2 linked regions of the Skermanella sp. TT6 genome follow. The protein of the gene in region 2 binds, or shares a complex with, the protein of the main gene of each other region. Links are inferred from orthologs where the notes say so. Each region holds a gene or a part of one and is shown on either strand. Other genes may lie near its edges. The genes, in order: IGS68_RS18535 and dnaG.

The links.
Region 1: the proteins of dnaG (region 2) and IGS68_RS18535 are in contact, whole or in part, in a crystal structure (PDB 2R6A), measured with the Geobacillus stearothermophilus proteins. The link is inferred for Skermanella sp. TT6 from one-to-one orthologs. Residues at the interface, in WP_049624496.1 of Geobacillus stearothermophilus: Lys456, Leu457, Leu458, Pro459, Ala460, Asn463, Ala464, Leu467, Leu535, Leu536, Ile537, Ala538, Gln544, Glu545, Asp548, Tyr549, His552; in WP_033016901.1 of Geobacillus stearothermophilus: Ser13, Glu15, Ala16, Gln18, Glu91, Leu92, Asp94, Ala95, Val96, Pro97, Thr98, Ala99, Ala100, Asn101, Tyr104, Tyr105, Ile108.

The regions. Positions count from the first base shown.
Region 1 is NZ_CP067420.1:3,960,151-3,966,221, reverse strand. The notes cover bases 1,433-4,326. They hold IGS68_RS18535 (replicative DNA helicase), read right to left. Parts: upstream 3,689-4,326; coding sequence 2,177-3,688; downstream 1,433-2,176. Other genes in these bases: IGS68_RS18530 (hypothetical protein), read left to right, coding at 3,901-4,305; IGS68_RS18540 (MlaE family ABC transporter permease), read right to left, coding at 1,433-1,918. Outside these bases: DNA repair protein RadA, read right to left, coding at 1-96; IGS68_RS18545 (ABC transporter ATP-binding protein), read right to left, coding at 309-1,139; more of IGS68_RS18540, read right to left, coding at 1,145-1,432; IGS68_RS18525 (hypothetical protein), read left to right, coding at 4,450-4,635; rplI (50S ribosomal protein L9), read right to left, coding at 4,735-5,307; IGS68_RS18515 (DUF2232 domain-containing protein), read right to left, coding at 5,310-6,071. UniProt on the Escherichia coli protein: The main replicative DNA helicase, it participates in initiation and elongation during chromosome replication. Travels ahead of the DNA replisome, separating dsDNA into templates for DNA synthesis.
Region 2 is NZ_CP067420.1:3,025,660-3,031,752, forward strand. The notes cover bases 1-2,916. They hold dnaG (DNA primase), read right to left. Parts: upstream 2,432-2,916; coding sequence 569-2,431; downstream 1-568. Other genes in these bases: rpoD (RNA polymerase sigma factor RpoD), read right to left, coding at 1-439; IGS68_RS14310 (GatB/YqeY domain-containing protein), read right to left, coding at 2,601-2,916. Also shown: more of IGS68_RS14310, read right to left, coding at 2,917-3,056; carA (glutamine-hydrolyzing carbamoyl-phosphate synthase small subunit), read left to right, coding at 3,370-4,563; IGS68_RS14320 (NUDIX hydrolase), read right to left, coding at 4,623-5,087; IGS68_RS14325 (carboxymuconolactone decarboxylase family protein), read right to left, coding at 5,084-5,464; phbB (acetoacetyl-CoA reductase), read right to left, coding at 5,560-6,093. UniProt on the Escherichia coli protein: RNA polymerase that catalyzes the synthesis of short RNA molecules used as primers for DNA polymerase during DNA replication.

The sequences.
Region 1 (6,071 bases), 940 kb from region 2 along the record:
GGTGTTCCACTCGCCGCATGCGTCGCACTTGCCGCTCCACTTGGGAGAGCTGGCGCCGCAGGACTGGCAGACATAACGTGTGTTGGAACGGGCCAATGTAACCGGGTTCTCGACGTGTTTGCGGTGCGGCAACGGATAGCACGCGCGAACTTTCCGACCTATGGGAAACATTCGGCGCGAGCCATTGCCCCCGGGCTGTGCCCAGACCGGGAACAATCCTCAAATTGCTCGATGCTTATCGAAACAGGGTTTATTTAAGATGAACAGAACAGGAATACCAGAGCCCGATCCAGGATCGGGATCGCGGGTCAGGGTTGCATGACCTCCATCTGGATCGGCCCGTCGGCACGTCCGTGGATGAACTGGTCGACATAGGGATTGCCCGAATTGTCGATCTCCGACACCGGGCCGCTCCAGATGATCTTGCCCTTGTAGATCATCGCGATCCGGTCGGCGATCTTGCGCGCACTCGCCATGTCGTGGGTGATCGACAGGGCGGTGGCGCCCAGGTCCTTGACGCATTTGATGATCAGGTCGTTGATCACGTCGGCCATGATGGGGTCGAGGCCGGTGGTCGGCTCGTCGAAGAAGATGATTTCCGGCTGGGTGGCGATCGCGCGGGCCAGGCCGACGCGCTTCTGCATGCCGCCGGACAGTTCGGCGGGGAACAGGTCGGCTACTTCCCGGGCGAGACCGACCGCGGACAGCTTCTCGACCGCGATCTCCCGCGCCTTGCCCCGGGACATCTTCTCGCCCTGGATCAGCCCGAAGGCGACGTTCTCCCACACGGGCAGGCTGTCGAACAGGGCGGCGCCCTGGAACAGCATGCCGAACTTGCGCATCACCCGCTCGCGGTCGCGCGGGCGCAGGTTGGCGGTCTCCTCGCCGTCGATCTTGATCGAGCCGCTGTCGGGATGCATCAGGCCCAGCGCGCATTTCAGCATCACCGATTTGCCGGTGCCCGACCCGCCGATCACCACCAGCGATTCCGCGCGTCCGACTTCCAGGTCGAGGCCGTTCAGCACATGCTTGCTGCCGAAGGACTTGTGGAGGCCGGACAGCTTCAGCTTCGGCGTCCCGGCCTCGGCCCGGGCCCCGGGCGCCGCGTCGGCCGGCTTCCCCACTGCGGTATGTGTCATGGCGCTCATCGCGAAAAGAACAGGCCGGTGATCAGGTAATTGAACACCAGGATCAGGATGGAGGAAGACACGACCGCGTTGGTCGTCGCGGCGCCCACGCCCTGGGCACCGCCGCGCGACTGATAGCCATGGTAGCAGCCCATCAGCGCGATCACGAATCCGAAGACCGCCGCCTTGACCAAACCGGAGATGACGTCCATCGGCACCAGGTATTCCCAGGTGCGGCCGATATAGGCGGCCGGGTTGAAGTCGAGCCGGTAGACGCCGATCAGAAACCCGCCGAAGACGCCGATGATGTCGGCGACGACGACCAGCAGGGGCAGCATCGTGAGTCCCGCGACGAGGCGGGGCACCACCAGGTACTTGAAGGGGTTGGTCGCCAGCGTGGACAGCGCGTCGACCTGCTCGGTCACCCGCATCGTCCCGATCTCGGCAGCCATCGAGGCGCCGATGCGGCCGGCTACCATGAGGCCGGCGAGCACCGGCCCCAGCTCGCGCGTGACGGAGAGTACGACCACGGTCGCCACGGCGCCTTCCGCCTGGAAGCGGGCGAAGCCTGTATAGCTCTGCAAGGCCAGGACCATGCCGGTGAACAGGGCGGTCAGCCCGACGACCGGCAGCGAATAATAGCCGATGTCGATCATCTGCCGCCCGATCAGGCGCAGATAGAACGGCGGCCGGAAGCAGTGCGAGACGGCGACGCCGGTAAACAGCATCAGCCGGCCGGTCGCCTCCAGAAAAACCAGGAAGGCGCGGCCGGTCGTGGTCAGGAAGCCCATTTATCCCCCGTGGCAACCTAGCGGGCGGCGCTCCCGCTCACCCGTGCCCCGTGCCGGGCATGACACTCGGGCCGGACGCGTTGAGGGAACGGCTGAAACCACACACCTAAACCGCTGGTGCCGTTGCAACTTCACCTCAGCGCGCAACCTTGTGCGGCGCACCCTAGCCAACCGTCATAACACTGTCAACGGCAGGGGCGCCCGCAGGTGCCCATAGGGGGATGGGGGCGGACCGTCCGGCCGCGCCCCCGATTTCCCTCACTCGTAGTCGCCGCCGCCGCCCGGGTGGCTCTGGTCCAGGTCGCCGAACTTGGTGTACTGGCCGTCGAAGAACAGGCGGACCGTGCCGATGGGCCCGTGGCGCTGCTTGGCGATGATGACTTCGCCGGTGTTGTGGACCTCGCCCAGCCGCTGCTGCCAGCGTTGATAGCGGTCGTTGAACTTGTCGTCGGCCTCGTCGGGCCGCCGGCTCGGCTCGGCGCGTTCCAGGTAGTACTGCTCGCGGAAGACGAACATGACCACGTCGGCGTCCTGCTCGATCGAGCCGGATTCACGCAGGTCGGACAGCTGGGGCCGCTTATCCTCGCGCTGCTCGACGGCGCGGGACAGCTGGGACAGGGCCATCACCGGGACGTCCAGCTCCTTGGCGATGGCCTTCAGGCCGCGGGTGATTTCGGAGATTTCCTGAACCCGGTTCTCGTTGCCCTTGCCTCCGGAACCGCGCAGCAGCTGAAGGTAGTCGACCACGATCAGCCCGAGGCCTCCCGACGTGCGCGCCAGCCGGCGCGACCGGGTACGGACCGCCGCGATGCTCAGCGCCGGCGTGTCGTCCACATAGAAGGGAACGCGCGACAGGATGCTGCTGGCTTCGGAGAAGCGCTGGAAATCCTCCGGCTTCAGGTCGCCGCGCCGGATCTTCTCCGAGGCGACCTGCGCCTCGTCCGCCAGGATACGGGTGGCCAGCTGCTCGGCCGACATTTCCAGCGAGAAGAAGGCGACTCCGGCGCCCTCCTTGCCGTCGGTGCGCAGGTGGGCCTTCGCCGCGGCGAAGGCGATGTTGGTGGCGAGCGCGGTCTTGCCCATGGACGGACGTCCGGCGAGGATCAGCAGGTCGCTGGGATGGAGGCCGCCCAGTTTGCGGTCCAGGTCGATCAGGCCGGTGGTGACGCCGGTGACCTGGCTGTCCCGCTTGAACGCCTCCTCCGCCATCTCGATGGCGACTCGGAGGGACTGGCTGAACGGCTGGAAGCCCCCCTGGATGTCGCCGGTGGTCGCCAGGTCGAAGAGCTTCTTCTCCGCCCCCTCGATCTGCTCGAGCGCCGCCCCTTCGAGGTTATGGCTGTAGGCCTCGTTGACCATGTCCTCGCCCATGTCGATGAGCTGGCGGCGGAGGTACATGTCGTGGATGATTCGGCCGTAATGCTCGGAATTGACCACCGAGACCACGCTGCCGGCCAGCTCGGCCAGGTAGCCGACGCCGCCGACGCTCTCGAGCGCCGGATCGCCTTCGAAATAGCGCTTCAGCGTGATCGGGTCGGCGACCTCGCCGCGCTGGACCAGGGTATGGATCGTCTCGAAGATTCGGCTGTGGACCGGATCGTAGAAATGCTCCGGCTTCAGGAACTCGCCGACCTTCTCGTAGGCCTTGTTGTTGGTCAGGATGGCGCCCAGCAGGCTCTGTTCAGCCTCGGCGTTGTGCGGGGTGATTCGGTAGCTGGGGCGTCGTCCGGCAGCATCCGCGGGGCGGGCGGCGCGAGGATCTGTGGTCATCGTTTCCATGTCGGGGAGACTAGCAGAGCACGCCCGGCCGAGATAGACGCCGCGGCTGTGGATAGCTTGTGGAACCCGGCGAGGGAAGTTATCCACAGGCTGTGAAGATGGCGGAAATTAGCTCTCGCCATGAGGATTTCCGGATGCGATTATGCCTTGAGGCATGGGTGTATTAACCATGCCATCGCCCGCGTTAAGGAAGGATTGGTTGAGTGGCCCGGAAATCCGACGGCGATAGCCGCCCGACGGCGGCTCAGGTGGAGTTGGCCCGGCTGGTGGCCGACCGGCACGAGGTGCGGCTTCCGACCGGGTTCGAGAGCGACGGGATCTGGACCCGCAAGTTCCTGGACGTCTTCGCCTACGACCCCGAGGCGGAGGAGGATGTCTTTCGTCGGGTCCGCAATCTCGTCCAGTATGTCCGGGAAGGGCGCGACACCCCGGAAATGGCGCGCAAGGTGGGGCTTCGGCCCGACCAGGTCGAGTTCATGATCTCCGTGCTGCGGTGGTCGGACTACGACATGGAGGAGGTGGTTGAGGATTTCGAGACCGATCCGGAGGATGCCGCCTGGCGCGACATGGAACGCGACGTCGAGGCGCGTTCCTACGGATATTACTGAGGGTATTGCCTGGAAGGGCGGCGTTCCGCCGCCCGGGGTGTGCATTCCGCTTACCCGCCGCTGCACGAGGTCGGCCAAGCGTTAGGCTTGCCGCAACAACTGTCCGGATAGCCTGTTGGACGGGGCAGTTGTTGAGAGGATCCGATGCAGTATCGTGAGCAGAATGAGGACGGAAACGACACCGCCGGCCATATCGGGGCGGCGGCAGGCCTGATCATCGGCATCGTGCTGGGCTCGGTCATGCTGAACTTCACCGGTTCCGAGATCTCCGGCGAAGCCGGTTCGAACTCCGCGTTCACGCGCGAGATGAAGACGCTTACGCACGGCTGACCGCGCCCCTCGAGAAGTTCCCCGAAACACCAAAAGCGCGCCGGCTGCCACAGCCGGCGCGCTTTCGCGTGGGAGCGACGGATTCTCCGACGACGCCGATCAGGCGTTGTCGGTGTCCTCTTCCTCGCCGGCCGCGGCGGCTGCGGCCGCCTCGGCCTCTTCCTCGTCGGCCAGCAGATCGGCCGCGGTGATCATGCCGCCGCGCTGGGCCTGCATTTCGGCCTCTTCCAGCGAACGGGCGACGTTCACCTTGACGTTTACGCTCACCTCCGGGTGGAGGATGACGCGGACGTCGAACAGGCCCAGGCTCTTGATCGGGTCGCTGATGGCGACCTGATTACGCTCGACGGTGAAGCCGTTGGCGGTCACCGCCTCGGCGATGTCCCGGCCGTTGACCGAACCGTACAGCATGCCCGATTCGGCAGCCTGTCGGGTGATGACGACGGCCAAGCCCTTCATCTTGCCGGCCACTTCCTCGGCATCCTTGCGGCGCTCCAGGTTCTGCGCCTCGAGCTGGGCCTTCTGCGTCTCGAAGAAGGCAAGGTTCGCCTTCGTCGCGCGCAGGGCCTTCTTCTGCGGCAGCAGGAAGTTGCGCGCATAGCCGGGCCGAACCTTGACGACCTGACCCATCTGGCCGAGCTTCTCGACCCGCTCCAACAGAATGATATCCATGACTAACTCTCCTGATCCGGGCCGGTCCGGGAGAACCGCCGGCGCAGCCCGGCCCATTGCTCAATGACACCAAGGCCGACGACCATGGCGATCGGCCAGCCGGACACCAGCAAAAAGAAGTAAAACACCATCAGCAGCAGGGTCCGGGCCTGCCGCCCGCCGGCAAAGGCGTGAACCACGGCCAGTCCGGCGAAGAAGAACGGTACCAGCAGCACGATCGCCGCGTTCAGCGCCAGGTATCCCAGCTGCCCTTCGCCGCCCAGCAGGGCCAGGACGCCGGCGGCCGCCAGAAGCATCGGGGTCCAGTTCGGCAGCTCGACCTCCGCGACCCGCATCGCGGGACGGAGGTTGCGGCCGAACCGCATCAGGACGCCTTGCGCCAGCGCCGCGTTGATGATCGCCATCGTGAGCCACGAGACCACCACCATGCCGGGGAACACCTGGGCGAACCCATCGATAAGCTCGCTCAGCGGTTCCTCCGCGCCGGCGGTGCCGGCCGCGGCGTCGCCGAACGCGATGCTCAGGAACTGCCGGACCGACCCTTCCAGACCGCCCGGATCCCCGAGCGTCAGAAGCGCCGCCAGAAGCAATCCCACCAGTCCCAGCCCGGTCAGGACCACCAGCAGCAGCCCCGGCGGATACCATTCCAGCGTGCCGTCGGGAGCGGTCCTGGCCAGCAGCGACTGCCGGACGATCACCGCCACCACGACCGCGTTCGCCAGTCCGTAGGACAGGCCGAAGAGCGGACCGCCGACGACGGCGAC
Region 2 (6,093 bases):
TCTGCTCGCGGCCGGCCTCGATCCGCTTGGCGATGGCGATCTCGCCCTCGCGGGACAGCAGCTCGACCGATCCCATCTCGCGCAGGTACATGCGCACGGGGTCGTCGGTGCGGCCGATGTCGTCGTCGTCCAGGTTCCCGGCGACCCGTGCCTCGCCGTCGGCATCGGCGGCGGCGTTCTGATTGTCGTCCTGTTCCTCGCTCTCGATGACGTTGATGCCCATCTCCGAGAGCATGGCCATCGTGTCCTCGATCTGCTCCGACGAGGACTGGTCGGGCGGAAGAGCGGCGTTCATCTCGTCATAGGTGACGTACCCGCGCTCCCGGCCGCGGGCGATCATCTTCTTGACCGCTTGCACCATGCCGTCCATCAGCGGGCCATCGCCTGATTCTTCACGATTTTCCGTCACTTCCGCGCCGTTCGTCGCTTTCGTGGCCATTCGAATGATGCCCCCGCCTAGAAAACACGTGCGTGACGCAAGGCCCACGGTGCCCCGCGCCACCCGCACACACAGGACTGACTTTTTTTGGCCTGACCCAAGCTCCTGCTCCATCTGCCATAGGCGACCTCAGTATTCAAGGTCGGGGTCGTCTAACTCGGCCGCGCCGGCTTCGGCTTCGAGCAGCGCCCGGACCCGAGACCAGTTATCGGCATTCATGTCGCGGGCGAAGGATTGCGTCGCCTCCCGGCGCTCGGACTTGATATGATCGGTATATGTCTGCCCCCATACGTCATACCAGCCTCGCCGGGCCTGCTCCAGTGTCGCATCGGGCCTGGCAAAGGCATACAGGAAGGAAGCCGGACCTATGGCATCTTCCAGGTCGGAGAAACCCATTTCAGTCAAGTGGCTACCCAATCCGGCAGCGTCAAGCCCGGTATTTTCGCTGAGCACCGACACGACGGCCTGACGGAGCAGGTCCAGCGCGGGCTGCGACAACTCCACGCTACCTATTGATTCACCGACTTCCTCGAACAGTTCGGGGTGGTTCAGCAGTGTTGCCAGCAAGACACGCTCCCGGCCTTCCCGAGCGGGCCTGGGCCGGCTGCGCTGGTAATCGGGCGGCGGATCGGTCGTGCGCGGTGCCCGGAAGCCGCGACCCTTGAACCCGCCCCCGCCGCCGGCGAAGCGCTGGCCCGGCTGGAACGCCGGTCGGGCGCGGAACTTCTCGAAGAAGCGTCGGCGCATTTCATCGCGGTAGAGCGCCTGCACGGTACGGTCGGCGATCATGCCGACCCGCTCGTCCAGGGCGGCCTGGAGACCGGCGCGCGCTTCGGGCGTATCGAGCACCCTGCCCTCCTCCTCCATCCGCCACAGGACGTCGGCCAGCGGCATGGCGCCGTCCAGCACCTGCTGCATGGCCTTCGGCCCTTCCTTCCTCAGCAGGCTGTCAGGATCGTCGCCGCCGACCATGAAGGCCACGCGGACCGAATGGTCCGGCAGCAGGTGGGGCAACACCCGCTCGACCGCGCGGTGGGCGGCGCGCTGGCCGGCGGGATCTCCGTCGAAGCAGAGCACCGGAACCCGGCGCCCCGGAGGTGCCAGCTTCCACAGTTCCAGGATCTGGGTTTCGGTCAGGGCCGTACCGAGCGGCGCCACGGCTCCGTCGAAGCCGGCGCGGACCAGGGCGATGACGTCCATGTAGCCTTCGACCACGATGATCGGCTGGCCGTCGGCCGCCGCCTGCCGGGCGCGGCTCATGTTGTAGAGCAGCCGGCCCTTGTGGAAGAGCGGGTTGTCGGCGGAGTTGATGTATTTGGGTCCGTCGCCTTCCATGATGCGGCCGCCGAAGGCTACGACCCGGCCGCGCCGGTCGGTGACCGGGAACATCACGCGGTTGCGGAAGAAGGAGAAGGCGCCGCCGCCATAGTCCGACGCCCTGACGACGCCGGCTTCCAGCATATCCTCCTCCTTGAAGCCCTCCCGCGCCAGATGGACGCGCAGGGCGTTGCCGTCGGCCGGGGCGAAGCCGAGACGGAAGCGGACCATCGTCTCCTCGTCCAGACCCCGGCTCTTCAGGTAGTCGAACGCGGCATGGCCGCCGGGGCCGACAAGCTGCTTCTCGAACCAGCGGCAGGTCGCCTCCACCAGGTCATGGAGCGATTTCTGCCGCTCGAAGCGTTGCCGATCCTCCGGAGTGGCCTGGGGCACCTGCAACCCGGCCTCCGAGGCCAGCTGCTCGACCGCTTCGGGGAAGGCCAGGTTGTCGTGGCGCATCGCGAACCCGATGATGTCGCCGTGGGCGCCGCAACCGAAGCAGTGGAAGAAGCCCTTCTGGTCGTTGACGTAGAAGCTGGGCGTCTTCTCGTTGTGGAACGGGCACGGCGCCTTGAATTCCCGACCCGCCCGGATCAGACGCATCCGTTTCCCGACCACGTCGGAGAGCGGCAGACGCGCCCTCAGCTCTTCAAGGAATTGGGGAGGAAACGCCATGGCGCCTGCGCATCACCTTCGATACTTGGATAGCCGGATCATGGCGAGGTCCGCTCCGGGATTGCGGGGAAAGGGTCCGCGCCGACCGGTTGCCGAGGGCCGGCATCCCCGGAACGGTAAGTCATGATTGGTTAACAGGCCATAAAGGAAATGGATCGGGAAAATGTCGTCAGACCAGCGACGCCTTCACGAAGCCGCTGGCCTTGCCGAAATCCATCTGGCCGGCGTAGCGGGTGCGCAGCTCGGCCATGGTCCGCCCCATGTCCTTGATGCCGGTCGCGCCGATATCCTTGATCACGGTATCGACCGCGCCGCGGATCTCGTCCTCGCTGAACTGCTTGGGCAGGAAAGTCTCGATGACCCCGATCTCCTCCCGCTCCTGCTCGGCCAGTTCGAGCCTGCCGCCCTGCTCGTACAGGGCGATGGCTTCGCGGCGCTGCTTGATCATGGTCTGGAGCATGGACAGGATCTCGTCCTCGTCGATCCCGTCGGTGACCCCGCGCCCCCGCGCGGCGATGTCACGGTCCTTGAGAGCCGCCAGGATCAGGCGCAGCGTCGAGACGGCGCGCTGGTTCTTGGACCGCATCGCCTCTTTCAAGGCCTCGTTGAGCCGGCTGCGGAACATCGTGTGGAGTCCTCGTGAAGCAAATTTTACAGAATGATAGCGAATGTCGGCCCGGTCCGCCAGCGGCGCCGCGGCATGCCCGCCGCCCGCCCCGTCGGCGCCGCAAGGACACCGCATCCTATTGACCGGGCGCCCGCCATGGTCTAATCGCACGCCGTCGGTTCCAACCGCGATCGGCTCCGGGCAAAGGTTCGGATCCGGCCGCGGGTTGACGCGTGCCCTCCTGCCGACCAAATCGGGGCGGGAGCGGCCGAAGTCCGAGCCGCATCAGGTAATGCGCCCGCAGGGGCGGTCAATATGGGGTCTGTCACCGATGTCCGAAAACATTTCCGCCGCCCCGGCGCCGAGCGCCGCCGAAGCGTCGCGTCCGGACGGCGCCACCGCCGTCCTCGTCCTGGCCGATGGAACGGTGCTGTGGGGGCGCGGGCTGGGTGCGGTGGGCGCATCGGTCGGTGAGGTCTGCTTCAACACGTCGATGACCGGCTACCAGGAAATCCTGACCGATCCCAGCTATGCCGGGCAGATCATCACCTTCACCTTCCCCCATATCGGCAACACGGGCGCCAACGGCGAGGATATCGAGACGGTCACCCCGGCGGCCCGCGGCCTGGTGCTTCGCGCCGACGTCACCGAGCCATCGAACTGGCGGGCTACCCGCCACCTGGACGACTGGCTGAAGAGCTTCGACCTGATCGGCATCTCGGGCGTCGACACCCGGCGGCTGACCCGGCGCATCCGCGACGGCGGCGCGCCGACCGGCGTGATCGCCCACGCCCCGGACGGCCGGTTCGACCTGGAGGCACTGGTCGCCCAGGCGCGGCAATGGCCGGGCCTGGAAGGCATGGACCTCGCCAAGGACGTTTCCTGCCGCCAGACCTATTCCTGGAACGAGGGGATGTGGAAGCTCGGCCAGGGTTACGCGACGCAGGAGAACCCGCGCCACCACGTGGTCGCGATCGACTACGGCGCCAAGCGCAACATCCTGCGCTGCCTCGCCGGGACCGGCGCCAAGGTGACGGTGGTGCCTGCGACCGCCACGGTCGAGGACGTGATGCGCCACAAGCCGGACGGCGTCTTCCTGTCCAACGGCCCGGGCGACCCGGCCGCCACCGGGACCTATGCCGTGCCGACGATCCGCGGCCTGATCGATACCGGCGTGCCGATGTTCGGCATCTGCCTGGGTCACCAGTTGATGGCGCTGGCCCTTGGCGCCGAGACCGAGAAGATGCCCCGCGGCCACCGCGGCGCCAACCACCCGGTCAAGGACCTGGAGACCGGAAGGGTCGAGATCACCAGCCAGAACCACGGCTTCGTGGTCAAGCCGGACAGCCTTCCCGCGGACGTGGAGGTGACCCATGTCAGCCTGTTCGACGGCACCAACGAGGGGCTGAAGGTCAAGGGCAAGCCGATCTTCTCGGTCCAGTACCATCCCGAAGCCTCGCCCGGCCCGGAGGACAGCCACTATCTGTTCCACCGTTTCGTGGACCTGATCGACAAGCAGGGCTGACCGGCCTCGCCGCGGAACGGACGGACGAAGGTGCCCATCCATTCCGCGGCCTGCCAACCCTACCCGACGATCCCGCGCCGGAACGCCCGGGATAGCTCGATCACCCGGGTCGTCTCCCCCCACTCGACCAGTTCCGCGACCTGATCCGGCGTCGCCCACCGCGCATCCATCGCGTCGTCGGCCGCGACCGGATCGCCCTCCGGACACTCGGCCAGCACCTCGACCAGCGTGTAGTGGAACTGGACCTCGCCTTCGGGATCGCGGCTGATCGAATCCAGCGCCGTCACGACCGCCTGCGGCTCGACCGCAAGGCCGGTCTCTTCCAGCACCTCCCGAGCCGCCGCCTCGAACAGGGTCTCGCCGACCGATTGCGCACCGCCCGGCAATCCCCATTGGCCGAGCCGGGGGGCGCGGCCCCTGCGGATCAGGAGCACCCGCTCGCCCTGCCAGACGACCACGCCGACGCCGACCCACGGGCGGTCCGGATATTCCCGGTCCGAATATGTCCGACGGGGCGAAGTCACGACTTGAACCGCTCGTCCACCTGGACACGATAGCCATTGGCGAGCCGGTTGGTCTCGTTCGCCATCCCGACCACCGCCAGCAACTCGCCGAGCATCTCGTCGGTCATGCCGGCCTTGCGGGCCGCCGCCGTGTGGGAGGCGATGCAGTATTTGCAGTTGTTGGTGGCGCTGACCGCCAGATAGACCATTTCCTTGGTCAGCGGATCCAGCGCGCCGGGCGCCATGACCTCCTTGATGCTTTCCCAGGTGCGCCTCAGCGTCGGCGGATGATTGGCCAGGACCTTCCAGAAATTGTTGATCAGGTCCGTCTTGCGGGTCGCCATGATGTCGTCATAGACGGCGCGAACTTCGGGACTGGCGTCCTCGTACTCGACCATCTGCCCTCCCATCGGAAATGATGCCCTCGAAAACGACTGCGGGGCGTCCCGCTGGGACGCCCCGTCGATCCTAACACCCTCAGGGAGGCGAAGGATCAATACATGTGCTGTCCGCCGTTGATCGACAGGGTCGATCCGGTGATGAAACCGCCTTCGTCGGCCACCAGGAACAGCACGCCGCGGGCGATCTCCGAAGCCTTGCCGAGCCGGCCGACCGGCACCTTGGCGACGATCTTCTCAAGCACGTTCGGGGGAACGGCACGCACCATGTCGGTGTCGATGTAGCCCGGCGCGATCGCATTGACGGTGATGCCCTTGGCCGCACCCTCCTGGGCGAGGGCCTTGGTGAAGCCGTGGATGCCGGACTTGGCCGCGGCGTAGTTCACCTGGCCGTACTGGCCGGCCTGGCCGTTGATCGAGCCGATATTGACGATGCGGCCGAAGCCCCGCTCGCGCATGCCGTCGATCACGTTGCGGCACATGTTGAAGCAGGAGGTCAGGTTCGTCTGGATGACGTCGTTCCACTGCTCGTAGGTCATGCGGTGCAAGACGCCGTCGCGGGTGATGCCGGCATTGTTGACGACGATGTCGACCGGGCCCAGTTCCGCCGCGACCTTCGCGAGTCCTTC